One region of the Lederbergia ruris genome, then DNA from elsewhere that is predicted to be linked to it. Evidence: riboswitches for the same ligand, from Rfam matches in the RefSeq annotation. Region 1 holds a riboswitch; the other holds the start of a gene.
The links. A riboswitch is a leader RNA that binds a small molecule or an ion and turns the genes downstream of it on or off. The one in region 1 is predicted to bind preQ1.
Positions count from the first base shown of each region.

Region 1 (9,301 bases):
CCTGTTATATTGCACTGGCTCGGAGATATGTTTGACCCCGCTTTAACTGGATACTGGGGACATACGGATTTGGATCAAGCAATGGATGTAGCCTTAAAAATCATCCATGCAAATGCGGATAAAGTCGATGGAATTAAAATATCTTTATTAGATGAAGAGAAAGAAATTTCAATGAGACGTAAGCTTCCTGAAGGTGTAAAAATGTACACTGGGGACGACTTTAATTACGCGCGTCTTATTCAGGGCGACGAATTAGGTTACAGTCATGCTCTATTGGGTATTTTTGATGCGATTGCTCCTGCCGCAGCTGCTGCCTTACATGCCTTAGACGAAGGAGATTTACGAACGTATCATCAACTTCTTGAAAAGACCGTACCTTTATCAAGACATATTTTCCAAGCGCCGACGTATGCGTATAAAACGGGAATTGTTTTTATGGCCTATTTAAATGGTCATCAGTCCCATTTCCGAATGATTGGGGGAGCGGAAGGTTCTCGATCATTGCTCCATTTATCCGAATTATTTGTGTTAGCTGATCAAGCTGGCTTACTTACAAATCCAGATTTAGCTGTCAAAAGAATGAAGCTTGTCACGGAATTATCAGGGATCGTTTAGGAGGTAGAAGATGAGTTCTATACAAAATATTGATCGATTAAGTTTAAATCAAATTACGACAGATCCTTGGAGCTTAAAAGAAGCCGTTGAAGGATGTGCTCGCGCTGAAGTGCCTTGGATTGCAATATGGCGGCACAAAATTGAAGAGATTGGTTTGAAAGAAAGTAAGAAAATCATCCAAGATGCGGGAATAAAAGTTTCTAGTATTTGCCGTGGCGGTATGTTTCCAGCAGCAACGAAGCTTGAGCGTCAACAAAGAATAGAGGATAATCGCAGAGCGATTGATGAAGCAGCTGAGTTAGGAGCGGAAACGCTTGTTTTAGTGTGTGGTCCCGCACCTGATAAAGATCTTGTCGCTGCACGTGAAATGGTTGCTGAGGGAATTGACCAAATTGTTCCTTATGCGAAAGAGCGAGGAGTCAAGCTTGGAATCGAGCCACTCCATCCTATGTATGCAGCCGAGAGATCTGTCATTGTTTCTTTGGCACATGCGAATGACCTAGCAGAAAAGTATACCCCTGATGAAGTAGGCGTGATTGTGGATGTCTTTCATGTATGGTGGGATCCTGCCCTTTTTCAACAAATTGCGCGTGCGCAAGGGAGGATTTTAGGCTACCATGTTTCCGATTGGCTCGTTCCAACTCCTGATTTATTGATGGGAAGAGGAATGATGGGAGACGGTGTCATTGATCTTAAACCGATTCGATTGGCTGTAGAAGAAACGGGATACACAGGGCCAATTGAAGTGGAAATTTTCAATCAAAAAATTTGGGACCAACCAGGAGATGAGGTTTTAGCCTTAATGAAAGAGCGTTATTTGGAATATGTATAAATTATGGGAGTGAGGGGAAATCCTCTCTCCCTATTTCTCATTCTGAAGAAAGCAGGCGATAGAATGTTACAGGGATTATTTATTTTAGATGATGTCGATTTGATCTATGGTAGTACATATGAAGAAATTAGCCAATATGTTCACATCTATGCTCCACCCCAAACGAGGAAGATGATTCGCGAGAACCTTGCTCTATTGGAAAAAGCGGATGTTATTTTTTCGGGATGGGGTGGCCCACGTCTAGATAAGGAATTTTTAGAAGCTGCACCAAATCTAAAAGCAATTTTTTACGGGGCAGGATCCATTAAATATATGGTCACAGATGAATTTTGGAAAAGGGACATCAAAATTACAAGTGCCTATGCAGCAAACGGTGTTCCTGTTGTCGAATATGCCCTATCTCAGATTTTATTTTCCTTGAAACGTGGCTGGCATTATGTCCTACAAATAAAAAAGGAGAAGAACTTTATTCCGAAGACAGATGTCCCAGGAGTTTACGGATCCACGGTTGGGATTGTGTCATTAGGGATGATTGGGAAAAATTTGTGTGAAAAACTGCAGCCATTTGATGTGAAATTGATTGCTTATGACCCATATGTTTCGGAAGAGGAAGCGAGCAAGCTAAATGTTGAATTATGTAGCTTAGAGGAAGTTTTCGAGCGGTCTGATGTTGTGTCCATGCATACCCCATGGTTGAAAGAAACGGAAGGCCTTGTTACTGGTAAACATTTCTCGTCAATGAAAGAAAATGCAACTTTTATCAATACTTCGCGTGGAGCGATTGTACGAGAAAATGAGATGATGGATGTATTGCAAAAGCGTCCTGATCTTTATGCGATATTAGATGTTACTTATCCAGAACCTCCTGTAGAAGGGTCTCCACTTTATGAGATGGAGAATGTGATTTTAACGCCTCATATTGGCGGCTCGATGGCGAATGAATGCCATCGAATGGGTGCTTATATGTTAGAGGAATTAAAACGATTTCTTGTTGGAAAAGAATTGAAATGGCAGGTCACCGAAGAAAGGTCTAAAATTATGGCGTAATATAAGGAGGGGAAGAAATAAATGAGTCAGACAATTTCAGATCGACATTATTGGCTAGATAAAATGCTTCAAATAGCTGAGCCTGTCCTTCAAGCGCTAGCGAATCACCAATTAAAAGAAAAGATGACCATTGAAGGGAAATTGTCCGATCGAGATCAATATACTTATCTAGAGGCATTTGCTAGATTGATATGTGGAATGGCTCCTTGGTTGGAAACTGGGCCTGAGACTGGAGAAGAAGGGAGGCTGAGGAGGCAATATATCGAGCTTGTTCAAAAGGGAATGGATGCCGCAACTGATCCCAATTCGCCAGATTATATGAATTTTTCAAAGGGACACCAACCAATTGTGGATACAGCGTTCCTTGCTCATGCCATATTGCGAGCGCCCCAACAATTATTTCATACGCTTCCGGAAAAGGTCCAGAAAAATATCATTATAGCGCTGAAACAAACTCGTTCCCGTAAACCATTTTTTAATAATTGGCTGTTATTTTCAGCCATGATAGAAGTGACGCTTTATAAACTTGGAGAAGAATGGGACCCCATGCGCGTTGACTATGCATTGAAACAGCATGAACAATGGTATTTGGGAGATGGAATTTACGGAGATGGACCTGAATTTCACGCCGACTATTATAATAGTTACGTGATTCAACCCATGTTGGTTGACATTATTCATACGATTGGGGATCAAGCGCAAGATTGGCAACAAATGAAGGATAAAATCATGCGGCGAGCGGAAAGATTTGCCAGCATTCAAGAAAGGAGTATTTCTCCTGAAGGGACATTTCCGGTTATCGGAAGATCGATTGCCTATCGTTTTGGCGCCTTTCAACACTTAGCGCAGATGGCTTTGCAGCAAAGACTACCTAGCGATCTTCAACCTGCTCAAGTAAGATGCGCCCTAACGGCTGTTATCCGTAAGGTGATGGAAACAAGCGGTACATTTGATGACGAGGGATGGTTGCAGATCGGACTTTGTGGTCATCAGCCTGAATTGGGAGAAGCGTATATCTCTACAGGTAGTCTTTATTTGTGTTCCACTGTCTTCCTGCCACTTGGTTTACAAGAAACTGACCCATTTTGGATTGGACAAGCAGACTGGACAGCGAAAAAAGCATGGAGTGGACAAACCATCTCAATCGATCAAGCGCATTAAGTTAGACAATCATAAAGAAATCATGAATAAATAAAGAGGCTGGGACACAACTAAAATGCTAAACTTCAATGACGAACAATGTATTGCCTTAGCGGAGGAAATATGCGTAGACTCCTGCGGGAAGTAAGAGTTCGGCAAGACCCCGGAAGGCAAAGCCTGAGGAGGCTTGACACTCGCCCGCGGAAAGCGAAGTATATTTCCGGAGCGAGTTTTATACACGCTAGTAGTTCGTTTTTCTTTTGGTGAAAACACTTTTGTTCCAGCCTCTTTATGAAAGTAGTTTATCAAAATGAATTCTCTTATTCAGCGCTATTACAAGCGGCGCACCAATGCTCATCACAACAAATTCACCAATGGCCACTGTAACCCAAGTAAACCAAAATGGAAAACCAAGAGCTAAATTTAGTTCAATCGCAATGATAAACATTGTAAAGCTAAATATACATGTATTAAAAATCATTCGCTTCCAAATACTTTTTATAAATTTCCCTGAAAAGATTGTAATGGATAGAGCGATAATGGATTGGCCAACCCCGAAAATAAGATCATATAATCCCAGTTCCGAAAAAAATAAATTGGCTAGAAATACGCCGATAATGATGCCAAAAATGTATTTCTTATTAAATATCACGAGATGGTTAAACATTTCAGATAAACGAAACTGGATGTTTGTGAACCCAAATGGATGGATCAAAGCAGTCACCGCAATATAAAGTGCGCCCACAATACTGTTGATCACCAGTGTTTTAGTTTTCATATTCAATTCTCTCCTTAGTTTTTTATCGTGGGATGGTTGCGAACCACGTCCTCTTGCCTTGCCAAAACTGTAATTTCCGCAAAACGTATTCTATCACATCCCATAAAAATTATCAGTCCTTTGATTAGTTGCACCCGATCATTTCGAATGGCATAGCCACCTTTAAAAAATATCTTGATATTTTTCGAAAAAAAAGAGACAATGCAATAGAGTAAGGTCTCTTTTTGAACAACCTCTTTTAATGAAATGTTTAATGGCTAACTGCCTATGGTTCAGGATAAAAGGATGGAAGGAGTTGCTTACCTATTATGAGTAATAATGAACTCCTGCGGCGAGATGGAGAAATAATGGCAGAATTGGAGAAAGATCTTCGTTATATTTCTGCCATTATAAAACAAAAAGGCCGTGTGATTTTGACCGATTATTCCATTACGCCACCTCAATTTGTTGCCTTACAATGGCTGGTGGAACAAGGAGATATGACGATTGGTGAGCTTTCAAATAAAATGTATTTGGCCTGTAGCACAACAACCGATTTAATTGATAGAATGGAAAAAAAAGAACTTGTCATGAGGGTTAGGGATCCTAAAGATCGACGAGTTGTAAGAATACATTTATTGGGAAAGGGAGAAAACATTATTGCAGAAGTGATCCGGAGAAGACAAAATTATCTGCAAGAAGTTTTAACTGACTTTTCAGATGAAGACGTTGTACAATTAAAGGGTTTTTTAGCTAGATTACATCAAGATATGAAGGAAAAATAGAAATGAAATAGTTGCTTAATGATCAAGCAGTGGATTTCTCTAAGTGAGAAGGAAATGCATTTGAGTAACTAGATAGACAAGAGGCGGAAAAGTTGGAACATGCAATAGGTGTCATTGATTCAGGTGTTGGTGGTTTAACCGTCGCTAAGGAAATTATGCGGCAAATGCCGAATGAAGTTATTTATTATGTGGGGGATACAGCACGTTGTCCCTACGGTCCGCGACCAGAAGCGGAAGTAAGACGCTTTACTCTACAAATGGCTGGTTTTTTAGTTGAGCGGCATATTAAAATGCTTGTCATTGCTTGTAATACCGCCACAGCAGTTGTATTACAAGAATTACGCGAAACACTGGATATTCCAGTTGTAGGTGTGATTGCTCCTGGTGCTAGAGCCGCTTTGAAAGTAACAGAGAACGGTAGAGTCGGAATTTTAGGGACTGTTGGAACGATCAATAGTCAAGCGTATGTTCGTGAATTGAAGATGATTAATCAACAAATCCATGTTGAACAATTAGCTTGTCCTAAATTTGTCCCGATTGTAGAAAGTTTTGAATATCATAGTAATGTTGCAAAAAAGGTCGTTGCGGAGACGTTGATTTCAATAAAAGGAAAAGGTATTGACACAATTGTGCTTGGTTGTACTCATTACCCCTTACTTGGACCATTAATCCAAAAAGAAATGGGGCCTGAAGTAAAAGTGATTAGCTCTGGGGAAGAAACCGCCCAAGAGGTAAGTACGATTCTGGATTTTAATGGTTGGCTAAATCCATCTTCGGCCTTACCAAAACATCGTTTTTTTACAACAGGTTCACGATCTATTTTTAAACAAATTGCTTCAGACTGGTTACAATCGGATGATTTACATATTGAATTTGTGAATCTTAGAAATCATGAATATCTAGTAAAAAAATAAATCAACAGCTCATTGTGGGCTGTTTTTTTGTAGCTTAGCCAGGAAATTATAAAATCCTAGCTTGTGGATAAGCTGCTTATGTCGCGGTTGACATCCAGCTCCAGCGCCTAGCGACTAGCAAATTTACGCCTTCTTCCTACGATAAGTCAACATCGGCTCCTTCGTCGCCGTGTTTCCTTTATCTCAGGCCAACAGGACGTTGGTCACAAAGGCGTTGCGCCAGGACGGCGCGTGAACCTTATGCTCCAAATTTGTACGTCGCTGAACAGGCGCTTGCGCTTTTCTTATGTCTAGAAATTGAGAAACCATTCTTTCTAATAAAAAGTTTTGACAAGCCGGTCTATTCCGGAAGGATAGCTCGTATACATGAAGTACAAACTGTCTTAGGAGGGGTACGAAATGTCAAAAAAGGCAAAATTGGCCTTTACGTTGGCTGGTGTTTTAACAGCAAGTATGGTATTAACCGGTTGTGGTCTTTTCGGAAAAGATAAAGAAAGTGTGGATCCACCTGGGGAAGTGACCCATATGCAAGAAGGTGAAGATGCAGAAACGACATCTGAAACGGCAAAAGAAACGGCTGATATGGAAATGAGAGATCTTTACTTAGTGGATAAAAATGGTTATGTGGTTGCTCAATCGATTCCGCTCCCTAAAACGGAAAGTGTGGCTAAACAAGTTCTTTCTTATCTTGTTACAGACGGTCCAATTTCGGAGGTCATTCCCAATGGATTTAGAACAGTGATTCCGGCGGGAACAGAGGTGGATGTAGATATTAAAGATGGTGTTGCTGTTGTGGACTTTTCCGAAGAGTTTTCTGATTATGATGAAGCAGATGAACAGAATATCCTTCAATCCATTACATGGACTTTAACTCAATTTGACAGCGTTGATTCCGTAGAATTAAAAGTAAATGGATACGCACTCAATGAAATGCCAGTTGGGGGGACGCCAATTAGTGAAGAGGGACTTACAAGAGCCGATGGAATCAATACAGATGTTTCTAATGTTGCAGATATTACAAATACTCGACCTGTGACAGTGTATTATTTAGCACAAGCGGAGGATGACCCCTATTATGTACCTGTTACGAAAAGAATTTCCAATACTGAAAAAGATGACGTAGCAGCTGTCATTAATCAATTAGTTGATGGACCAGGTCTTCAATCAGCATTATCTACAGCGTTATTCAATGGTGTAAAATTGCTAGAGGAACCTACAGTAGAAGATGGAAATGTTGTGCTTGATTTCAACGAATCCATTCTTGAAGATAGCGATAGTAACATAATTTCCGATGCGACCCTTAGCTCAATCGTCCTATCTTTAACTGAACAAGCAGATATTGAAAGTGTTTCTATTAAGGTAAATGGGAAGGATGAAATTGTGAATGAGGATGGGGAGGCATTAACTGCTCCAGTTAACCGTCCAGAAAAAGTGAACGTTGGTAGTTTTTAAAAAGGAAAATTTGATATACTATATAATAATCAAGGGGCTGATCTGATACAGCCTCTTGTATCATTTTATCAGAACATAGATGTAAGGAGGAATCATCTTTTGCGCTCTGAAGATAGAGGATCATTGGATTTACGGAATGTACATATTGAGAATCATTATTTAAAACATCCTGAAGGATCAGTATTAATAACAGTAGGTAATACAAAGGTCATTTGTGCCGCAAGCATAGAAGATCGAGTCCCTCCATTCCTTAGAGGAACAGGAAAAGGGTGGATTACAGCTGAATATGCGATGTTACCGCGTGCAACAGAAACTAGAAATATTCGTGAATCTTCTAAAGGGAAGGTATCTGGCAGAACAATGGAAATTCAACGTTTGATTGGTCGTTCTCTTCGCGCGGTGGTTGATTTAGAAGCCATTGGAGAAAGAACCATTTGGGTTGACTGTGATGTGATTCAGGCTGACGGTGGAACGAGAACGGCTTCCATTACAGGTGCGTTTGTGGCAGTGGCTATGGCCCTTCACAAAATATCTCTTGAAAAGAAATGGACAACATTCCCACTTCATAATTTTCTTGCTGCTACGAGTGTTGGAATAAGCCAGTCTGGCGAAGTCATTTTAGATTTAGACTATCAAGAGGATAGTCAAGCGCAAGTAGACATGAATGTTGTCATGATTGGAAATGGTGAGTTTGTTGAATTGCAAGGTACAGGCGAAGAAGCGACATTTTCCGCCACTCAGCTTCAAGAAATGTTGGATGCGGCAACACTAGGGATTAAGCAATTAATGGAATTACAGCGAACAGCCCTTGGTGAGGTGGCGACTTTGATCGATCAAGTGGTGAAAAAATAATCATGATGAAAAAAGTAATGATTGCAACTAAAAATAGAGGGAAAGCGGCTGAATTTGAAACACTCTTTTCCAAATATGGAATAAAAGTACATACATTATTGGATATAGAGGATCATCCAGATATTGAAGAGACGGGGAATACCTTTGAAGAAAATGCTAGGATTAAAGCTGAGACCCTGTCAAAGGAATTAAATGAAATGGTCTTAGCTGATGACTCAGGGTTGATTGTGGATGAATTAGGTGGTGCACCAGGCATTTATTCGGCGAGGTATGCAGGAGAAGATAAAGATGATGAGGCGAATATTGATAAATTACTTCATGAAATGAAAGAGGTGCCCGAAAATAAACGAACAGCACGTTTTTACTGTGCTCTTGCTTTAGCCATCCCTGGAGAAGAAACGATATTGGTTTCCGGAAAATGCGAAGGGAAGATTTTAACCGAAAGGCATGGTTTAAATGGCTTTGGTTATGACCCGGTATTTTATGCGACAACAGCCGGAAAATCGATGGCTGAATTAACGAGTAAAGAAAAAAATCAAATCAGCCATCGATCCGAAGCTTTAAGAAATTTGGAACCAATTATGAAGAACCTTTTTAATAAAAAATAAGCTATTCCCTGAAAAGTACCTTATGAAGTAGACCGATAAAGCGTTCTGCTTCATGGGGTACTTTTTGCGTAATGAGGTAAATGGCGTTGGTATGAGAGAGTGATGTCTGTTGAAAAAAATGGATCAAGGGAAGCTTGTTCCCCCACAAAAAAACATTGTTCGTTCCGATTTCTTTTCCCATAATTATTTGATAAAATAGATCCTATTGAAAACTTTTCTGAAAGGGGAATGTACAATGAAGTTACTTATCGTGAGTGATAGTCACGGAGATCGATCCATGATAAAAACATTGAAAAATA
Region 1 is NZ_BORB01000001.1:261,922-271,222, reverse strand. It holds gene KI363_RS01390 (dihydrodipicolinate synthase family protein) at 1-615, shown strand, start outside; gene KI363_RS01385 (sugar phosphate isomerase/epimerase family protein) at 626-1,447, shown strand; gene KI363_RS01380 (hydroxyacid dehydrogenase) at 1,511-2,494, shown strand; gene KI363_RS01375 (DUF2264 domain-containing protein) at 2,516-3,655, shown strand; gene KI363_RS01370 (QueT transporter family protein) at 3,924-4,412, opposite strand; PreQ1 riboswitch class I at 4,421-4,465, opposite strand; gene KI363_RS01365 (MarR family winged helix-turn-helix transcriptional regulator) at 4,721-5,176, shown strand; gene racE (glutamate racemase) at 5,269-6,090, shown strand; gene KI363_RS01355 (GerMN domain-containing protein) at 6,490-7,542, shown strand; gene rph (ribonuclease PH) at 7,642-8,394, shown strand; gene KI363_RS01345 (XTP/dITP diphosphatase) at 8,400-9,002, shown strand; gene KI363_RS01340 (metallophosphoesterase) at 9,238-9,301, shown strand, end outside.

Region 2 (9,301 bases), on a different contig from region 1:
GGATTAGTCGATTTCTCTCTTGTCAAAGAAGCTAAATGGTTCGCTTTACCGACAGTCTATTCCATGAAAATTAATTGGGCCGATATGCTAATTATCCTTCCAGCTTCTCTAGTCTTATTACCTGAACATATTGGTCACTTAATCGTCACTGGTAATATTGTTAAGAGGGACATGATCAAGGACCCCGGTCTTGATCGTTCTTTCATGGGAAATGGGATCTCAACGATCATTTCCAGTTTCGTTGGGGCTACACCTAATACGACCTATGGAGAAAATATTGGTGTTTTAGCCATTACAAGAGTATATTCCACATGGATTATCGGTGGAGCGGCCGTACTGGCCATCATCCTCTCCTTCTGTGGAAAATTGGCCGCATTAATTATGTCCATCCCTACTCCTGTCATGGGTGGCATCTCTTTGTTACTATTCGGAATTATTGCTGTGAGCGGATTAAGAATGTTGGTTGAATCAAAGGTAGATTATAGTATCTCGCAAAATCTGATCTTAACCTGTGTCGTCCTTGCCATTGGGATTAGTGGAGCAGCCATTAAAATTGGCTCTGTTGAACTATCTGGAATGGGCCTTGCTACCATTGTCGCCATCATCCTAAGCCTCTTCTTTAAAATACTAGAGAAGCTTAAGCTTTCGAATGATTAATTACGAAGCTATAATCGAAAAAAGAACCTCAGTAGGTTCTTTTTTCGATTTAAACACTGCGTTTATTTCCCCATAAATACGTATGTAATTGAGGTAAAACACGGACATTTTTTAATTCTTCACTTTTCATCACTTTATCTATCAGCCATTGATATCTTTCTAATAAATGGGCAAGGAGTTGCTGATCATCGAGGTTCGAAAGATCATTATTGCCAACTTGTAAAAAGAATCTTACGTTTGAATAACGCTTATACACATCAATGGCATAACTTAAATCTTGTTCATCAAATACGACAATTTTCAAACTAAAGTTGCCTTTTTGCTCATCTTGGAGGGATTGGATAATTTGATCGAGAATATCAAAGTTCGTTTGCATTCCTGAACTTGGCGGTTTGGGTGACAAGGTTAATTCATCAATCTCTGTAAACCATGATTGCCACCTACTTCCTTGGGTTTCTAATGCAACTTGAACATTATGTTCATGCAATAATTTCACCAATTCACCCACTTGTTTTAACAATGCCGGATTCCCACCTGAAATGGTGACATGGCTAAACGTATCGCCCCCCTGCTCTTTCAAAGCTTGCCAAATCTCGTCCGGTTCCATCATCCGAATTTTGTCCTTTTCAGAGCCATCCCATGTAAAAGCGGAATCGCACCAGGAACAGGAATAATCACATCCGGCAGTACGAACAAACATTGTTTTTTGTCCAATGACCATCCCTTCCCCTTGAATCGTCGGACCGAAAATCTCTAATACTGGTATTTTCATATTCGATCCTTCCTTTTCGGTCGATAAATACAATAGCTGGTGGGCGTTTCGCGTAAATAGACTTGTAGGCAAATGGGATGATTGGGTAATGAATCTAAGTATTGCTGCACAATTTCATAAATCGTGCGGGCCACGACTTCTGTTGTCGGGAATTGATCAGCCTTATCATCAGAAAAAGCTTGGTCTTGATTGAGAGTTTCATGATCAAATCGTTTATGAACAAGATCCTTAATTGTCTTAAAGTTTACTAAAAAACCTGTGTGGTCTAACTCATCTCCAACGATGGTAATATTGGTAAAATACGTATGCCCATGTATTTTTTGGCATTTCCCTGCATCTTCATGCGGGATATAATGAGCCGCCGCAAAATGAAAATCTTTATTTAATTCATAAGCGAAAGAATGTGGACCAACAGGGTAAATTTGCTGCATCATTTAGCTCCCCCTCCCTGTCGCTGTTTTTCATATTGCTCAAGCCCTCGATTACGTAACTGACATGCTGGGCATTCTCCACAGCCACTTGCCTTTATGCCGTTGTAACAAGTCAGCGTATTTTTCTTCACAAAATCAAAGGCTCCTAACTGATCACTTAATGCCCAAACCTCTGATTTATCTCGCCACATAAGGGGTGTATGGATCACGAATGTCTCATCCATTGATAAATTAAGCGTCACATTTAACGATTTAATAAATCCATCCCGACAATCCGGATACCCACTAAAATCTGTTTCACTTACTCCTGTAATGATATGTTTCGCATTAATTTGCTTGGCCAAAACGGCTGCAAAGGAGAGAAAAAGTAAATTTCTCCCCGGCACAAACGTCGAGGGAAGGTTATTGTCCCCTTCCTCAATTTCTATATCATCTCGTGTTAATGCATTGGGTGCTAACTGGTTTAATAATGTCATATCTAGTTCATGTTGACGGACATTGAGTTTCAGACAAATCTCTCTAGCACACTCCAACTCCGAAATATGGCGTTGTCCATAATGGAATGTAACAGCCTCCACATGTTCGAATTTTTTCAACGCCCAAAATAAACAGGTGGTGCTATCCTGACCACCACTGAATACAACAACTGCCTTACGATTATCCATTTTTATTCTCCTCCCTTTTAGAGAAGAGATTCGGATATTGCCATTAAGAAAAGCGCAAGGCGCCCGCCAAAGGATGAACGGCTAAGTTCGCGCCATCCTGTCGCAACGCCGTTCTGACCAACATCCTGTTGGCCCGCGACAAGCAAATGTTCTGAGACAAAGAAAGGCGTTCTTTGCCTTTCATTGGCTCAGGTTAAAGCAGAACATCGGCTAAAGGCGCGACGTCCTGTCGCAACGCCGATGGACTCGCTTCCTGCGAGCCTCTCGCTGATGGCGCCTAGAGCTGGGCAACACCTACACCCCATCACAAGATAGTCCTAAGGGGAATTTTATAGTCTCTTATCTTTCAAAAAAAAAACAACACTAAGCAACGTGTTGTTTCGTCTCCTTAGTTTTTTATAGAGGGATGGAATTGCGAACCTCTTCTGCAACTATGCAGTTTCTCTTTTACATTTCTAGTTTACCATATTTAAACCTTTAAAGATATTCGATAAATTCCGCGCATGCGAGTACTGGCCAAGTAAGAACAAAAAGATTTTTAGCAATTCCTTCTTATTCTTTCGAGAGCGATTCTTGATACATGGTTTTGTGATTTCCTAGGTTCTTCTGTACACCAAGAAAGGATCTACGTTTTAGTAACTCCTTTGCTTTTTCGTACATCCAAACGCTCTTTGGATCTACTTTTTTGCCGCTCCTTCGCTTTTTCGTACATCCAACCCCCTCTTGGGTCTACGTTTTTACTGTTCCCTCGCTTTTTCGTACATCCAAACACACTTTGGATCTACATTTTGGCTGTTCCTTTGCTTTTTCGTACATCCAAACGCTCTTTGGAGCTACTTTTTTGCTGTTCCTTCGCTTTTCGTACATCCAAACACTTCTTGGAGGTTCTTGGTACACGTTTTTGATTTTTCAAGTGTTTCGTAACCAAAGCAAAAAGCCTAGCTATGATAGCTAAGCATTTGCTTAAGGTATATTCCAATTAGTCATTCATCCATTCCGTATGGAAGACTCCCTCTTTATCCACACGCTGATACGTATGGGCACCGAAATAATCACGTTGGGCTTGTAGAAGATTAGCCGGCAGTGACTCTGTTCGATAACTATCATAATAAGCGATGGCACTTGAGAATGTCGGTACTGCAATTCCACGTTCAACGGCAACAGCGATCACTTTTCTTAATGCTCCTTGATAGTTCTCGACAATCTCTTTGAAGTATGGATCCAACATCAAGTTCGCAAGTTCTGGATCACGATCATAAGCTTCTTTAATTTTTTGCAAGAATTGCGCCCGGATAATGCATCCACCTCTAAAGATCATGGCAATATCCCCATATTTCAGATCCCAGCCATATTCTTCTGCCGCTGCTCGCATTTGTGCAAATCCTTGCGCATAGGAGCAAATTTTACTCATATAAAGAGCTTTGCGAATCGCTTCAATGAGCTCATTCTTATCTCCATCATACCCAACAGCTTCTGGACCAGATAGTACTTTACTTGCAGCTACACGCTCTTCCTTCATGGCAGAAATACAACGAGCAAAGACAGATTCGGTGATGAGCGGAAGTGGTACGCCTAAATCAAGTGCATCTTGGCTTGTCCATTTTCCTGTGCCTTTTTGACCTGCAGTATCTAGGATCACGTCTACAAGCGGTTTTCCTGTTTCTTCATCTTTCTTCGTGAAAATATCCGCCGTAATCTCGATTAAATAACTATCTAGTTCCCCTTTATTCCATTCGGAGAATACTTCATGAAGTTCTTCAGCTGTTAGACCAAGTACATGTTTCATCATAAAATAGGCTTCACAAATTAATTGCATATCACCATATTCAATTCCATTATGGACCATTTTCACATAATGACCCGCACCGTCAGCGCCAATATATGTTGTACAAGGCTCCCCATCTACCTTCGCAGCGATGGCCTTTAGAATTGGTGCCACAAGCTCATAAGCTTCTTTTTGTCCACCTGGCATGATTGAAGGCCCAGTTAATGCTCCTTCTTCTCCGCCTGAGACACCTGTACCGATGAAATGTAGACCTGCTTCACTCAATTCTTTATTACGACGGATCGTATCTTTGAAATACGTATTTCCGCCATCAATCAAAATATCGCCTTTTTCTAAATGAGGCTTTAATGATTCAATCGTTGCATCTGTGGCAGGGCCTGCCTTCACCATTAATAAAATTTTTCGTGGTTTTTCTAAAGAGTTAACAAATTCCTCAACGGAAAATGTTCCCACCACATTTTTCCCTTCAGCCTCTTTCTTCAAAAAGTCTTCTGTTTTTTCAGGGCTACGATTAAAAACGGACACAGAATAGCCGCGGCTTTCAATATTCAAAGCCAAATTTTTGCCCATAACGGCCAAACCAATCACACCAATTTGCTGTTTTGACAATGTTCTTTCCTCCTAAACCTTATGTATAATATACTTCCAAACATCTTTAAGCTAATTTTATCATATATTCCGCTAAAATCCGAAATATATCGGCTATAAAATGCAAGGAAGTTGCTGTTAAAAACATGTTTAATTTACGAAAGGGTTATAACTGGCAGACTTGGGGTCTTTATAGGGGGTCATAAAAGTGGAGACGGTGATAAAGAATAAGCGATATGGCGATTTAATTTTTAGAGAGGAATCTCCCTTATCAGAAAATTCCCCTCTTTTCCAGAGTTATATTATGAACGTGCTTCTTCTTTTGGAACTTCCAAACCAAGTCCTTCTGCAATCCGTGTACCATATTCAGGGTCAGCTTTGTAGAAATGACCAATTTGGCGAAGCTTAATATCTTCTCTTTCTACTGGTTTCATCGCATTTACGATATTTTCTACCAATCTTGTACGCTCTTCCTCGCTTAGCAAACGGTAGAGATCGCCAGCTTGTGTGTAATGATCATGGTGATCATAAGGAACACTTTCCGCTACGCCTGATACAGCAAAACCAGATTGTTTATTTTCTGGAGTTTCAGCAGGACCTGAAAAACTATTAGGTTCGTAGTAAACGGAACCTCCACCATTTGTATCAAACCTCATAGCACCATCACGTTGGTAGTTATTCACTTCATTTTTTGCTCGATTAATTGGCAGCATCTGATGGTTGGTCCCAACACGATAACGATGGGCATCATGATAAGCAAATAAGCGTCCTTGTAGCATTTTATCTGGTGATGGTTCAATTCCTGGGACAAGTGTTCCTGGTGAGAAGGTTGCTTGTTCCACTTCCGCAAAGTAATTTTCGGGATTACGATCTAAAACCATTTCCCCAACTTCAATCAATGGATAATCCTTTTGCGACCAAACTTTCGTCACATCAAATGGATCAAACCGATACGTATCAGCATCCTCCAAAGGCATGATTTGTACATAGAGCTTCCACTTTGGAAAATCGCCTTTTTCAATGGCATTAAATAAATCTTCTGTATGATAATCTGGATTTTCACCTGCTAGTTTTTCAGCTAGTTTTACGTCTAGGTTTTTAATCCCTTGTTCTGTTTTAAAGTGATATTTCACCCAAACCGCTTCACCTTCCGCATTAACCCATTTAAAAGTATGGCTGCCATAGCCGTTCATATGACGGAAAGTTGCCGGAATGCCCCGGTCAGACATAAGAATCGTCACTTGATGCAATGATTCTGGCGATAATGACCAGAAATCCCAAACCGCTGTTGGATTTTTCAAGTGTGTTTGCGGATCTCTTTTTTGTGTATGAATAAAATCAGGAAATTTAATCGCATCACGAATGAAGAAAACAGGCGTATTATTCCCAACTAAATCATAATTTCCTTCTTCTGTATAAAATTTAACAGCGAAACCACGTGGATCACGAACAGTATCAGCTGATCCTAATTCCCCAGCCACAGTTGAGAATCGGATGAACATCGGTGTTCTTTTTCCCACTTCCGATAGAAAATCAGCCTTTGTGTATTGAGAAACATCATTGGTTACTTGAAAATAGCCGTGGGCTCCTGCCCCTTTCGCATGAACCACACGCTCAGGAATTCTTTCCCGATTAAAATGGGCTAGTTTTTCTAACAAATGAACATCTTGTATGAGCACCGGGCCACGCGCCCCTGCTGTGATGGAATTCTGATTGTCTCCAACGGGGGAACCCCAACTAGTTGTTAAATTCTTACGTTCGTTACTCATATTATCCCGCCTTCTTTTTATAATTGCTATTTATAGTATATAAAACATAATAACATATTTTAATTAAAAATCAATGTCTAATTATAATAATTTTAAATAAAGATCGATTTCCATTCTAATTATGAATATATGTATCTCCTGGTGGAAAAATGAATAGGGTGATTGTGTTCATTGTAGGATCAGAACAATAGCGCAAGCGCCTGTTCAGTGACGTAAAAATTGGATAATAAGGTTGAACAGCTAAAATCGCGCCGTTCTGACCAACATCCTGTTAGCCTGAGATAAAGGAAACACGATGAACCCAAAGCACAAGATATTCAATTAGAGTTTTTTTAATGTCCATTTCAGGTTAGAAAGACGAAGAAATTATAAAAAAGCTTAGAAAAAAACTTAAAAGGTGAAACTATTTCAATTTATTTTCGTCTTTAATTATGAGATCTACCAAATAGGGAAGGAGGAGAAATAATATTAGGAGAAAGCAGGTGATGGCGTTTTCGGTTTAATTGCTTTATGGAATTGGGAAAGAAGGAATTACTTTGTGAAAAAGTAACGATTGCTATTCCTTTTTATTTCTCTTTTACTTAAATATAGATTAATAAAAAGGGTGTGATGGAGATAATTTCTGAGATAATCTATTGTTTTGTAGTTGGAAGTTTAATGTTGTTAGTGGGATTTATTGCAACAATTAGACGAAGATTACCATGGGTATTTAGGTTTTTAATTATTCTCTTTGGTCTTGGTTTTGTTGTATATTCAATTTTTCAACTATTTAATCGGATGTTTCCAGGGGTAGTTCCGGGATAACTGTTTTTAAAGTAAGGTATTTTCAAAATAAAAAATGGAGGTTTTTATTTTGCTTAAAAATGTATCTTCTTCTTTGTTATTGTTGTGTTTTGTATTTGGGCTGTTTTTTGTTTCAATGCCTATATCTTCTTCTGCTGCGGAAATAGACGTTCTTAATAAAGAGCAGAAAGTCGAATTAGCGAAAAATTATATAGAAAATAATGTAACCAACTTGAATGAAATTTTAATGAATATGCAGACTCAAGATCCGGATTTGGAAGATGTTCAGACTGTTATTATGGAATACTTAGATGAAAACTCCGTGCCGGAAGAGATAGTAAATGACTTGACAATTGATGATATTTTTCCATTAGAAAACGAGAAAGTAGAATATAAGCAGAAAGAAAATGAAGTTTTACAATTTGAGGACATAGTTGCTTATGCTAAGGATAACGATGAAGGAAATATTTATGAGTTTAAGAATGAGGATGGCAAAGTTACTGTTTATGTTGCAGATACTGGAGAGGTAATGATTCATGAACAAAGTATTGTACCAACCTTAGATTTAAATGATAATAATACACTTGCAGCCTGGAAAACAACAAAAACCGAAAGAAGTAATGGAGTTGCTGTTAATGCAGTTGGAAAGACCATGTTTACATATTGGGCCTCAGGTAATTTTGAATACAATGGAAAAAGCGCAAGACATCTTAATAACGATGGAAATATTGAAAGGAAATTGTGGGGTTCTTCTTTAGTTATTGAGAAAAAAGCCGAGGGGGCAAAACGTACTGTTGCAGTGGGAAGTTACAAGTATCCAGAAGTGTATTCACGTGTATACTTCGAAGCAACATTTGGAATCAGATGGCTGGGAGTTACAATGAAAAGTGGTACATTTGAAGCTTATGTTGGTGGGACTTATGCAGGGAGCGTATATGGAGGATTAAGGGCTATATAAGTTTAAAAAATAATCATTATAGTGAGATTGTTTTAGAGTTTTTTTCTACAAACAAAAATCGAGTAGGAGAGGGTGATTAACCCTCGACCTCTCACACCACTTATCCCGACTTCTAAATTATTCCGACTTTATAAGTTAGCCATTAAAACCAAAAGGTCTTTATACGTTTTTGATGACTCATAGCTTAAAAGGTCGGAATAATTATTTTTATAATAAACCATAAAGACTTTTGATTAATTCATCATCATTCTGCCATAAAGTAACTTTCTGATTCTGTGACAGTGGATTTAGGCTACTTGTTGCTTTTTCTATAGCATCCCGTTTCATTTGTGTATCCGTATATGAATAAATCTTAATTGTTTCCAACTGTGCATCCCCCGACCATTCCGATAAGAGTACAAGCGGCATTCCACCGCGGTAAAGATACATTGCTCTGGAATGACAAAATATCTGACGGAGATCGTTCTTGTCACATGCTTTTGGCACGAAAAGGACTGGTTAGAAACGTATTTCAAGCAGTCCTTCAGCCCTAAAATAAGTATGAAGTTTTCTAAGTACCGTTACCACATAACCCATACTTTTTTGACGATAGTCAAACATGTCAACAATGAAACTGCGAATATCTGTTGGTAACACACTCTTTATAGAATGGTGTCCCTGTGTGAACAAAAATAGGAAGTACCTCTCGATAATGGATTTATATATCTTTTTTGTTTATAAAGACTTTCCATTCAAAACTACCAGTTTTGTACAACCTATTAAGGACTTCGAGACCTCATATACGCCAACGAAAGGTCTTTCGTGATATATTACCATTTAAAAATAGTTCCATTAAACCCAGGCTTGCCCTTATTCTTTTTAACCTTTTTATACGCTCTGTTTTGGTTGTCAC
Region 2 is NZ_BORB01000003.1:98,660-107,960, reverse strand. It holds gene uraA (uracil permease) at 1-657, shown strand, start outside; gene queE (7-carboxy-7-deazaguanine synthase QueE) at 707-1,429, opposite strand; gene queD (6-carboxytetrahydropterin synthase QueD) at 1,426-1,863, opposite strand; gene queC (7-cyano-7-deazaguanine synthase QueC) at 1,860-2,525, opposite strand; PreQ1 riboswitch class I at 2,908-2,954, opposite strand; gene gnd (NADP-dependent phosphogluconate dehydrogenase) at 3,505-4,920, opposite strand; gene katA (catalase KatA) at 5,202-6,668, opposite strand; gene KI363_RS02905 (hypothetical protein) at 7,522-8,409, shown strand; gene KI363_RS02900 (hypothetical protein) at 8,617-8,817, opposite strand.
Region 2: it holds a riboswitch for preQ1, as region 1 does, so the genes downstream of both, queC (7-cyano-7-deazaguanine synthase QueC) here and KI363_RS01370 (QueT transporter family protein) in region 1, are expected to answer to the same signal.